Regions from separate parts of the Staphylococcus sp. aM genome, predicted to be linked through region 1. Evidence: riboswitches for the same ligand, from Rfam matches in the RefSeq annotation. Region 1 holds a riboswitch; each other region holds the start of a gene.
The links. Region 1 has a riboswitch for S-adenosylmethionine ahead of P7F85_RS02815 (Na+/H+ antiporter NhaC family protein). Riboswitches for the same ligand answer to the same signal wherever they lie in the genome.
Positions count from the first base shown of each region.

Region 2: it holds a riboswitch for S-adenosylmethionine, as region 1 does, so the genes downstream of both, metK (methionine adenosyltransferase) here and P7F85_RS02815 (Na+/H+ antiporter NhaC family protein) in region 1, are expected to answer to the same signal.
Region 3: it holds a riboswitch for S-adenosylmethionine, as region 1 does, so the genes downstream of both, P7F85_RS09530 (methionine ABC transporter ATP-binding protein) here and P7F85_RS02815 (Na+/H+ antiporter NhaC family protein) in region 1, are expected to answer to the same signal.
Region 4: it holds a riboswitch for S-adenosylmethionine, as region 1 does, so the genes downstream of both, metX (homoserine O-acetyltransferase MetX) here and P7F85_RS02815 (Na+/H+ antiporter NhaC family protein) in region 1, are expected to answer to the same signal.

Region 1 is NZ_CP121447.1:615,424-618,641, reverse strand. It holds gene P7F85_RS02820 (SRPBCC family protein) at 1-434, opposite strand, end outside; gene P7F85_RS02815 (Na+/H+ antiporter NhaC family protein) at 637-1,932, opposite strand; SAM riboswitch class I at 2,009-2,106, opposite strand; gene P7F85_RS02810 (hypothetical protein) at 2,160-2,732, opposite strand; gene P7F85_RS02805 (SDR family oxidoreductase) at 2,981-3,218, opposite strand, start outside.
Region 2 is NZ_CP121447.1:1,022,785-1,026,002, reverse strand. It holds gene P7F85_RS05195 (NERD domain-containing protein) at 1-235, opposite strand, end outside; gene metK (methionine adenosyltransferase) at 355-1,554, opposite strand; SAM riboswitch class I at 1,663-1,778, opposite strand; gene pckA (phosphoenolpyruvate carboxykinase (ATP)) at 1,932-3,218, shown strand, end outside.
Region 3 is NZ_CP121447.1:1,941,700-1,944,917, forward strand. It holds gene P7F85_RS09525 (methionine ABC transporter permease) at 1-220, opposite strand, end outside; gene P7F85_RS09530 (methionine ABC transporter ATP-binding protein) at 213-1,238, opposite strand; SAM riboswitch class I at 1,329-1,431, opposite strand; gene P7F85_RS09535 (thioredoxin family protein) at 1,489-1,785, opposite strand; gene P7F85_RS09540 (toprim domain-containing protein) at 1,778-2,164, opposite strand; gene P7F85_RS09545 (hypothetical protein) at 2,305-2,430, opposite strand; gene gcvH (glycine cleavage system protein GcvH) at 2,473-2,853, opposite strand; gene P7F85_RS09555 (arsenate reductase family protein) at 3,029-3,218, opposite strand, start outside.
Region 4 is NZ_CP121447.1:13,925-17,142, forward strand. It holds gene P7F85_RS00050 (AzlC family ABC transporter permease) at 1-689, shown strand, start outside; gene P7F85_RS00055 (AzlD domain-containing protein) at 686-1,015, shown strand; SAM riboswitch class I at 1,118-1,223, shown strand; gene metX (homoserine O-acetyltransferase MetX) at 1,289-2,254, shown strand; gene P7F85_RS00065 (YybS family protein) at 2,811-3,218, shown strand, end outside.

The DNA.
Region 1 (3,218 bases):
GAATCATGATATTCTTTCTTTTTCTGTTTGTATTCAAGGTTGGTTAATCTTCTTTCGCGTTCCATATATGATTGATAATAGAAGAACATTTGTGTGCCACCTGATTCACGTTCAAAGAATTCTACTTCTATAATATCCTCATCGTTACTTAAGCCTGGCATACCTATTGTCATTTTAATAAATTCATCCATGACTAATTCTTCGTATGTACCTTCGATAATATTTTGTTTGCCATTTCTACTATCAACGATACGATACTTACCACCTTCTTGGACATCTGCTTCAAATGATTTATTCGTACGTTTCGACGTCATAAACCATTGTTTAAGAATATCTTCTTTCGTCCAAGCTTCATAAATTGTTTCTGGTGAATATTTTAATAAACGTTCAATATCAATTTCTACATATTCATTTTCCACATTATACTTTGCCACTTTCAGTCACCTACTTTCACTCTTAATACTATTTTAACGTATTTGTTCAAACTTCCAAACATTTATACATTAAAAAAGATTGCGCTTCTACACATTTAGTCTAGTTTACCATTAAAACGCTGACTTAAAACATTTTCAATATTTATAATTCTATTTATCAACTAAAAAACCGAGACTAAAAAGTCTCAGTTTTTAATCATATTTATGCTTTATTTTTTAATTTCGGATACCCAATTAAAATAGCAATCAGCCCACATACTCCAAGCATGATTGGATAAATACTATAAGGTACAAGTAAGAATGGTGAGATACCAGCCACTCCTGCAGCTGAAATAACTTGAGGACTATATGGTAATAAGCCTTGGAAACATCCACCAAATATATCTAAAATACTAGCTGATTTACGTGGATCAACATCATATTCATCTGCTATATTTTTAGCTAATGGTCCTGACATAATGATTGAAATAGTATTATTAGCTGTTGCAATATCTGCTACACTAACTAAACTGGCAATACCTATTTCAGCCCCACGTTTAGATTTCACGCGCCCTCTAACTACATTTAACAACCAATCTATACCGCCATTATGTTGAATAAGTCCTACTAAACCACCAATTAATAGGGCAATCATCGCAATATCTTCCATACCTATAATCCCTTTAGATACAGCACTTAGTAATCCTTTCCAACCAAATGAGCCATCAATAAGACCAATGATTCCAGATAAAACTGTTCCACCAATAAGAACGATAATCACATTGACACCAACTAGCGCTAGAATCAACACCAATAGATATGGAATGACTTTAACTAATTGGAAATCATAACTTTTAGAATGATCCATGGAAATACCATTTGTTAGGAAAAATAGTACAACTATAGTTAATATCGCACCTGGTAAAACAATTCTAAAGTTTACTTTAAATTTATCTTTCATCTTCGTATGTTGTGTACGTACAGCCGCTATCGTAGTATCAGAAATCATAGAAAGATTATCTCCAAACATAGCGCCACCAACTACTGTAGCCATAGCTAATGCTGCAGAGACATCTGTTGCTTGCGCAAAGCCAAATCCTACTGGTGCAATAGCTGCTACTGTGCCTACTGATGTTCCCATTGAAATAGAAACAAACATACAAATGATAAATAAACCTACTATAATTAAATTTTCAGGGATGAGAGACAATCCCAAATTTACAGTAGAAGTCACGCCACCCATTTTCTCTGTAGTCGTAGAAAATGCGCCTGCTAAAATAAAGATAAGCATCATTAAAATAATATTTGAATGACCTGCACCTTTAGTAAACACTTCAACTTTAGTGGCAAATTTTTCTTTGCGATTCATCAACAAAGCAACGATTACTGTAATCGTTATCGCAACATTTAACGGCATCGTCGTGAAATCACCCGAGATGATACCTACACCTAAAAATAACAACATAAATAATAATAACGGAAATAACGCCCAAGCATTACCCTTTTTAGTTTCTTTCATCATTAGACCTACTTCCTTACAAAAAATACCTCTTTTCCTTATGATAAAGAAAAGAGGTCCATCTACAACGATTATCCCCTTATCTTCAAACCTAGACAGGTTACTGGAATTGGCACATGATTCAATGTTGCCGAAGCTTCATAGGGCCAGTCCCTCCACTTCTCTTGATAAGTGATTCATATTTAACGTTTACGTTACAAGATAATTCCTATGACGTCAATCATAAATTATAACTTCGTCGTAAAATATTTTTCATAAATAATTAATGCAACAGCAACTACGAATAACATTGCAATAGCTATACCAAAGACGATCCACCATTTTAAATAAAGTGATACAATCATTAAAATAATAGAAATGATCGTCATACTAATCATCAGTATTTTAAATTGTCGTTCACGTTGTTGAGAGATCACTTTATAATCTCGATGATTTTTCCTTTGTGTATCATCATCAATTTGTAATTTAGTTTCTATATAAAAAACAAACGCCATAGTTACCATTAGGATTAAGAAACCAATCCATACATGGGATTGTGATATTAGCACTATTCCGGCATAACCTAAATACAAACACCCCGCAATAATACCTAATAACCGGTCGATTGTTTGATTAATCCATATGATATTATTTTTAATATTTTTATTAACAAAATACAGATTTTTTAATGCATTGGTTAAAGCAAATAAAAGTATTAAAATGATTAAAAACCATTGATTTTTAGTAAATAACGAAAATATAACTATAGCGATTATACCTATTATGAACGGAGCAACCCTTATAAACCTATCTTTCACCATGTCATAACCTCCTTTAGATATAAGATTTAATTTGCATGTCCTCGTATAAAATGCCAATCCCTTAAATATATAGGGTATTTTTTAATTAAATTTCATTCTTCAAAAAGGTTAATAATTTTATATTTTTATTTTACATTAAACATATTTTTATTCCAAATTCATAATAAAATTGGATATAGTTATCATATAATTTGTCACAAAAAAATAGTCGATAAAGTATTAACACTTTATCGACCAACTTATATTCATTAGTTAATTTGAATACCGCCTGTCACACCGAAGACTTGTCCAGTTGTATAACTTGATTCTTCAGATGCTAATAGGACATATGTTCCTGATAATTCAACAGGTTGTCCTGCACGGCCAAGTGGTGTTTCCTTACCAAATTCAGGAATATTTCGTTGTGGTTGTCCACCAGTAATTTGTAATGGTGACCAAAATGGTCCTGGGGCTACACAATTGACACGAATACCTTTTGCGCCAAGT
Region 2 (3,218 bases), 410 kb from region 1:
TAGCTTCATAATCTTCTTTTTGTTTCGTAACTGCCTTTTTATTCTCAATACGTTCTTTTTCTAAAGCTTCTTCATGAGATGCCTTTATACTTTGTTCTTTTTGTTGGTATTCTTCTTCTGTTTGTTGCTTAATCTTTTTCTTACTATTTAAAGCAATTAAAAATAGTACAAAAAAGATAAATGCAATGACTACTGCAACAATTAACCCTATACCAATAGGTGAAGATAAACTCATCACATCAACGCTCCTTTTATATGATCAATACAACTAATTATAAAACATAATGATGACATTTTCGACATTTAGTCGCAATTTATCTTATTATATTTCAAACATCCCATAAGTTATTTCGTTTAAACTTTGTTAATCGTATCTTTTAAAACGTTGACTTTATCTAATTTTTCCCATGGTAATAATACGTCAGTACGTCCGAAATGACCATATGCAGCGGTTTGTTTATAAATAGGTTGTTTTAAATCCAACATTTTAATGATACCAGCTGGTCTTAAATCAAAGTTTGCTCTAACCGCTTCAACTAATTCAGCCTCTGTTACTTTACCTGTTCCGAAGGTATCTATAGCTATTGATACTGGTTCAGCTACACCTATTGCGTATGCAAGTTGGACTTCACATTGTTCAGCTAATTCTGCAGCAACAATATTCTTCGCTACATATCTAGCAGCATAAGCAGCAGAACGGTCTACTTTAGTTGGATCCTTACCACTGAAGCAACCACCACCATGGCGTGCATAACCACCATACGTATCCACGATAATTTTACGTCCTGTTAATCCAGCATCCCCTTGTGGTCCACCGATTACAAAACGTCCTGTAGGATTAATATAGAATTTTGTCTTATCATCCATTAATGATTCTGGAACAGTTGGATAAATAACATGTTTTTTAATATCCTCTTGAATTTCTTCTAAAGATTTATCTTCAGCGTGTTGCGTTGACACAACAATAGTATCAATACGTTTAGGTTTATCATTTTCATCATATTCTACAGTGACCTGAACCTTACCATCCGGACGTAAATAGTCTATAATGTCATCTTTACGTACATCTGATAGACGTTTCGCTAATTGATGAGATAAGAAAATAGGTAACGGCATATAAGTATCTGTTTCGTTTGTAGCATAACCAAACATTAATCCTTGGTCACCTGCACCAGTTGCTTCAATTTCTTCTTCAGAAATATCATCACGGTATTCTAATGCTGTATCAACACCTTGAGCGATATCTGGTGATTGTTCATCAATGGCAGTTAAAACGGCCATCGTTTGTGAATCGTAACCATATTTAGCACGTGTATAACCAATTTCTTTAATGGTCTCTCTTACAACTTTCGGAATATCAACATATGTCGTCGTTGATATTTCACCTGAAATTAATGCCATTCCAGTTGTCACTGTAGTCTCACAAGCCACACGTGCATTAGGGTCGTCTTTAAGAATTTCGTCTAAGATTGCATCAGATACCTGATCAGCAATTTTATCTGGATGTCCTTCAGTTACTGATTCTGAAGTAAATAATCGTTTATTGTTAGTCATGTTTTGCTCCTTTTAAAATATATTACGATAATTCTCTTTTATTTGAGCTAAATAAAAGAGCCTTCTACTACTACCTAGATAGAGTGAAGGCTCTTATACGTCCATTCGCTCTTATCGTTCAGACATTATACGTCTGCAAACGGTTTGGCACCTTTCTTTTTATATGTAAAAAGAGGTTGCTGGGTTTCATTGGGTCCATGTCCCTCCACCACTCAGGATAAGAGAATCCGTTAAAATTAATACTACCTAATAAGAGAATTAATGTCAATTTATGATTTAAGTTATTTTAGTAATAATTTACGGTGGATTAATTAAATTGATATGTTATACTATTGAAATGTAAAGGCTTACATTATAACTATCTGGAGGGATTAAGTATGTCGATTGATACATACTCTGAAACGACTAAAATTAAACAATTATTAGAAAAACCATCAACAAAGTTTCAACTATCAACAACTCAACTTTACAATAAAATATTAGATAATAATGAAGGTGAACTTACTGAATTAGGTGCTATTAATGCTAGCACTGGTAAATACACTGGCCGCTCACCTAAGGATAAGTTTATCGTTACTGAACCTTCATATAGAGATAATGTAGATTGGGGAGACGTCAATCAACCTATCGATGAAGAAACATTTTTAAAGCTTTACAATAAAGTATTAGACTACTTAGGCAAGAAAGACGAATTATATGTTTTTAATGGTTACGCAGGTAGTGATAAAGATTCACGTTTGAAATTAACTGTCATTAACGAATTAGCATGGCATAATTTATTTGCACATAACATGTTCATTCGTCCTGAATCTAAAGAAGAAGCAAAATCAATCAAACCTAACTTTACAATTGTATCTGCACCACATTTCAAAGCTGATCCTGAAGTTGATGGCACGAAGACTGAAACGTTTGTCATTGTGTCATTTAAACATAAAGTGATTTTAATCGGTGGTACAGAATATGCTGGGGAAATGAAAAAAGGTATCTTTTCAGTAATGAATTACCTATTACCTATGCAAGATATTATGAGTATGCATTGCTCTGCTAACGTGGGAGAAAAAGGCGATGTAGCACTATTCTTTGGTTTATCAGGTACAGGTAAAACAACGTTGTCAGCTGATCCTGAAAGAAAATTAATCGGTGACGATGAACATGGTTGGAATAAAAATGGCGTGTTCAACATTGAAGGTGGTTGTTATGCAAAAGCAATCAATCTTTCAAAAGAAAAAGAGCCACAAATTTATGATGCTATTGAATACGGCACTATCTTAGAAAACACAGTCGTTAAAGAAGACGGTACTGTTGATTTCGATGATAATAAATTCACTGAAAATACAAGAGCAGCTTATCCTATTCATCATATTGATAATATTGTATTACCTTCAAAAGCAGCACATCCTAATACGATTATCTTTTTAACTGCAGATGCATTTGGAGTGATTCCTCCAATTTCAAAATTAAATAAAGATCAAGCAATGTATCATTTCTTAAGTGGTTTCACGTCTAAATTAGCAGGTACAGAACGTGGTGTAACAGAACCTGAACCATCATTCTCTACTTGTTTCGGCGCACCTTTCTTACCACTTCATCCTACAGTTTATGCAGATCTTTTAGGAGAATTAATTGATAAACATGATGTTGATGTTTATTTAGTTAACACTGGA
Region 3 (3,218 bases), 1.1 Mb from region 1:
CGATAAATGAAACGATTGAATAAAATATTCTTGCCACTTTTGAATGACTCTTAGCCGATAAAAATAATAAAACACCTAAAATCAATCCAAATATAAAAGCAAATATTGTTGATACGACAGTCATATAAAGTGTTTCAACAATGGCTTGCCAAACTTCTGGCCATTGGACGTTCGGCATTGTAATCATTTCTTGGAGTATTTCTCCAACTGACTTAACCATGTCTTAACACCTCCACATTCACATGTTTCTCATTAAGATTAGATTTGAAATCTTCGAAATTTTCAGAACTTATAAAAGGTATATGGATAACTAAAAATCCTAATGTACCATTTCTTGTATTTTTAATGTCAGCTTCTAAAATATTAACGTCAATCTGATGCGTTTTTGTAATGTACGATACAATTGGTTGAGTCGTATTTTCACCGTTAAAATTCAATCTAACTATGTAAGCATTGTTATCTAATGGTTCTAACGCATCTAATGATTCCTCAAAATCCTCATTTAAATCATCTTTTACAAATCGTCTCGTTACTTCGTGTTGTGGATTTTCAAATACTTGGCTAACTTGACCTTGTTCTATCACGCGTCCGTTTTCCATAACTGCGACTTCATCACAAATTCGGCGAATCACTTGCATTTCATGTGTGATTAACACGATTGTTAAATTTTGTTGCTCACGTATTTTTAATAATAAGTCTAAAATTTCATCTGTAGTTTGAGGATCAAGTGCACTTGTAGCTTCATCACAAAGCAATACTGTCGGATCATTGGCTAATGCTCTGGCAATACCAACTCTTTGTTTCTGTCCACCAGACAACTCAGATGGATAAGCATTTTCTCGTCCCTTCAAGCCTACAAGTTCTATTAATTCATTTGCCTTACGTTTTGCTTCTCCTCTAGATAATCCTGCAATTTCTAGTGGGAATGTAATATTTTTAAGTACAGTTCTCGACCATAGTAAATTAAAATGTTGGAAAATCATACTTACTTTTTGGCGCTTCTTACGTAAATCTGACTTCGATAATTGACTTATGCTATCTCCATCAATAATAACTTCTCCAGAAGTGGGTGCTTCTAAATTATTAAACATTCTAATTAAGGTACTCTTACCTGCTCCAGAAAAACCAATCACCCCAAAAATGGAACCGGATTGAATGTTTAAATCAACGTGATCTACAGCGAGTACGTCTTTATTTTTCGTATGATATCGTTTCACGATTTGTTTTAACTCAATCACGTTAATACCTCCTTGTTTATAACTAATACAAATTAAAAAATGCTTCCTCAAAACTTTAGACTGTTTGAGAAAGCATTTTAAAATATCTTTCTCTCATCTTCTAAAGTTTACCTTTATGTGAATTGGCACCATTTCTATATAAGACGGTTGCCGGGCTTCGTAGGGCACATCCCTCCACCTCTCTCGATAAGAGTGTTTGCATGATTTAATTTTATTTAATCCTACCATCACGGTAGAGATTCGTCAATAATTATTTTAAATTTTCTAACAAATAAGGAACAGACCTAAACGCATACAATCTTTTTACTTCTTTATCCTTATTCATTAACATTAATACTGGTACTGACATAATTTGATGTGTTTCACTAAACTTTGGATGAAAGTTCATATCAATTTTCTTAACCGGAAGTTTCAAAATTTCATTTGCAATATCCAACATTCTTTCAGACACTTTACATGTACCGCATGTAGGCGTATATCCGAAAATGAGATGTTTATCTTCACCAAAGTTTTCAGTCACATCGTCTATTTCGATTGATTTACTCATTCACTAAAACTAACCTTTCAGTTTTTAAATTAGGTATAAGGGATTTCTCTTTTTTGCAATTAAATCCATGTTTGGTAAGTACATGCGCTAAATAATTTTTAGGACAATTGGCCACTTCGCAAAATGTTTTATCTACAAAAATATGTTCAGACTCACTTAAATACCGTTTGAACCATTTTCTAATTCGATCCCCTTCGTCATCTGAATCAGCTAAGACGAAAACTTGTTTACCATAAAGTGATTCTATCATATCATCTATCTTATCTATACTCATAGTACCATGCGTACAAATAATACTTACTGGTTCTGCAATGACTTGCTGCACTCGTTTTTTATCAGATTTACCTTCAACAATGATTACTTTATTCACAATAGTCATAAGTATTCACCCTTTAAAAATCGAAAATTAGCTATCACTATTTAATTCCACGAAGATGCTATTTATAAAACATATACTACAAAAACTTAAAATGAATTAACCATTTCATTACACTGTTAATATCTTTTTTACAAATAGCATCAATGTCTTTTTAAATCTAAGTTCATCAGATTATATGTACGCATGCCTATAAAATTCTTCCTTCGGTTCGCCTCTGCTTTCGCAATGGCATAAGTGTTTCTAAAATCTAAAGATTTAAGAAACACTAAAAAAAACTCCTTGATACGAGATCGAGGAGTTTGCAAATATTATTCGCCAATCATTTCTGAATATTGTTCTGCTGATAATAATTCGTCAATTTGGCTTTCGTCACTAATTTCTACTTTAACCATCCATGCTTTTTCGTATGGTGATTCGTTTACAAATTCAGGACTATCTTCTAATTCTTCATTAACTTCAACTACTTTACCAGTAATTGGTGCATATAATTCAGATACAGTTTTTACAGATTCAACACTACCGAAAGTGTCGCCTTCGTTTAATTCATCATCAGTTTCAGGTAATTCAACGAATACGATATCACCTAACTCGTTTTGAGCATATTCAGTAATACCAATTGTCGCTACATTTCCTTCAACTTTAACCCATTCATGTTCTTTAGAGTATTTAAATTCGTTTGGTACTGCCACGATAAATCCCCTCCTAATTTTAAGTACATTTTAATGATGCCATACCCACAATTATCAATCAACTATTATCTAAAAATTTTAAACCTTTAAATATTCGGATTTAAGATGTAAATTGGTATTTTTATGACTTTATTAAAATGAAAGTTCACTTTTTATATTTTGAAATGGTATCCAATTATAACCAAGTATTTTTATACTCTTCTTCTTTAAAACCTAATGTGATTTTATCACCTAATATAGCTAAAGGTCTTTTCACTAACATGCCATCTGAAGCAAGTAATTCAAAACGTTCTTCGTCTGATAAATCATCTAATTTATTTTTTAAATCTAATTCACGATATTTGGCACCGTGTGTATTAAATAAT
Region 4 (3,218 bases), 600 kb from region 1:
CCCATCTCACATTTAGACAAGGTGTTAAAGAATGCATTCCAACATTATTAGGGTATGCAGGTGTTGGTATTTCATTTGGCATCGTTGCTGCATCTCAAAAGTTTAGTTTATTAGAAATTATATTACTTTGTTTAATTATTTATGCTGGTGCGGCACAATTTATTATATGTGCGTTAGTCATAGCTGGAACACCCATAACAGCGATAGTGTTAACAACATTTATTGTTAATTCACGTATGTTTTTATTAAGTATGACTTTAGCACCCAATTTTAAGTCTTATGGTTTATGGAATCGAATTGGACTTGGTTCTTTAGTAACCGATGAAACGTTTGGTGTAGCCATCACGCCTTATTTAAAAGGTGAGCCAATTAACGATCGTTGGTTGCATGGTTTAAACATCACAGCATATTTGTTTTGGACCTTTTCTTGTGTAGTTGGTGCTGTATTTGGCAAATATATTTCGAATCCAGAGATATTAGGATTAGATTTTGCGATTACAGCTATGTTTGTATTTTTAGGAATTGCTCAATTTGAATCTGTTAAAAAGTCTAAGATCAACATCTATCTTGTGCTTATTCTATGTGTCATTGTGATGATGTTAACGTTAAGCTTTGTTATGCCCTCGTATGTAGCGATTATAATATCTGCGGTTGTCGCATCTACATTAGGGGTGGTGATGGACAGATGATGACAGATCAACATATGTTAATCATAATTATTCTATGTGGTATTGTTACGATTTTAGTCAGAGTGATTCCATTTATGATGATTTCACGAGTAAATCTACCAGATGTTATTATTCAATGGTTATCCTTTATACCTATCACACTTTTTACAGCACTTGTCTTGGACGGTATTATTCAACAACATGAAGGTAGTGTAGGCTATACACTCAATGTGCCATTCATTATTGCATTAATACCAACTGTATTATTAGCCATATATACGAGAAGTCTAACTTGGACCATTTTAGGCGGTATTGCATTTATCGCTCTATTGAGATTCTTTCTATAGAAATCAAGGTCTACATATTGAATTTCGTGATGGAGTTAGTTAAAATTTAAGTAGTTAGAAAATTTAGATAATTAATATATTTATTCAAAACTTAATCATAAAATCTTATTCAGAGAAGTTGAGGGACTTGGCCCATAGACGCTTCAGCAACCGGCTATAAAGAATACGAGTACGGTGCTAAAACCAACGAGCACTCGAATGATAAGTACTGAACCGCTTCTTACTTTTCATAGAGTAAGAAGCTTTTTTATTTAAAGGAGGATGGATTCATATATGTCGAATTATACAGTTGATACATTAGAATTAGGCCAATTCACGACAGAGTCTGGAGAAACGATACAAAACTTAAAATTAAAATATGAACATGTAGGTTATCCTGGACAACCATTAGCATTAGTTTGCCATGCATTAACTGGCAATCATCTTACATATGGTACAGATGAACATCCAGGTTGGTGGCGTGAAATTATTGATGGTGGTTATATGCCTATCAATGATTATCAATTTTTAACATTCAACGTCATAGGGAGTCCATTTGGTTCAAGTTCAAAGCATAATGATCCACATTTTCCAGATCATTTAACATTAAGAGATATCGTACGTGCACTTGAGAAGGGGATAGAAGCACTAGGGTTTAATAAAATAGATATTTTAATCGGTGGGAGTTTAGGTGGTATGCAAGCACTAGAATTACTTTATAATCGACGATTCCAAGTAGATAAAGCGGTTATACTTGCTGCTACAGATAAAACCTCATCGTACAGTTGTGCCTTTAATGAGATTGCTAGACAAGCGATTCATATCGGAGGTAAAGAAGGTTTAAGTATTGCTCGACAATTAGGATTTTTAACCTATCGATCTTCTAAAAGTTATGATCAACGCTTCACACCTGAAGAGGTAGTTAGTTATCAACAACATCAAGGGAACAAGTTCAAAGAATCCTTTGATTTATCATGTTATTTAACACTGCTGGACGTCTTAGATAGTCATAATATTGATAGAGGCAGAGATGATGTTGATGAGGTGTTTAAATCATTAGACACAAAGGTATTAACGATGGGATTCATAGATGATTTGTTATATCCAGATGATCAAGTATTAGCGGCAGGACAACGTTTTAAATATCATCGACACTTTTTTGTACCAGATAATGTGGGGCACGATGGTTTCTTACTTAATTTTGAAGATTGGGCACCTAATTTATATCACTTTTTAAATGCGAAACATATTCGACGATAATGACTAAAACCATGTTCTAACGTTAATTTTATAAGGTTGAATATCGATGTTAAAAGTATAGTATATAAAGAGAATACAAATCGAGAAATTAAATAGGTGACTATGAGATGAAACAATTGATAATTATATTAAATGCATTGAATTATATAGTTATAGCATTATTAATAATATTCAACTTCAATAATCTATCTGAAAAGGGATTAGATATATGTAGATATTTTCTTTTTATTAGTTGTGTTTTATTTATATTTTCATTAATTATGTATTTAATAACTAAGAAAGAATTTGTTTTAAAAAGTAGTTTTATTAATCTAGTTAATTTAATTGTAATATTTCCAATTCTACTATTAATAATGATTTGATTTTCATATTACTATGCTTACTATTAAAAGGTTTACGGTTAAAATATTTTAATGAATTTTAATTAAAAATTTGTAAAAATAATAGATTATTTCACTCTAAAGTACTGCTGGAATTGACCGACATAAATACCAGTAGTACTTTATTGTTTATTTTTTTCAAAGAGGTTAAAATGGTAATTATAGTCAAAAAAAGTATGGGAGTGGCGTGTGTGTTTTCAAAAATACAACCTAAAGCAACTATTATAGGTACATTAGCATTAGTGATAGTCGCTTTAGTAACACATGTATTACCTATTCTCGGCTTAATTTTATGTTTATTTGCAACAATCCCAGGTGTCGTATTATGGAACAAATCTATTCAGTCATTTGGAATTAGTGCCTTAGTAACAGTTATAATTACAACATTATTAGGTAATACATTCGTCTTAAGTATGATGGTTTTAGTGATTTTAACGAGTTTAATCATTGGACAATTACTTAAGGAAAGAGCAACAAAAGAAAGAATTTTATATGTAACAACGGTATCTCTAAGTTTAATGACATTGATAGGATTCATGTTATTACAAGTATTTGAAAAAATCCCAAGAGCAGCCGCATTAGTT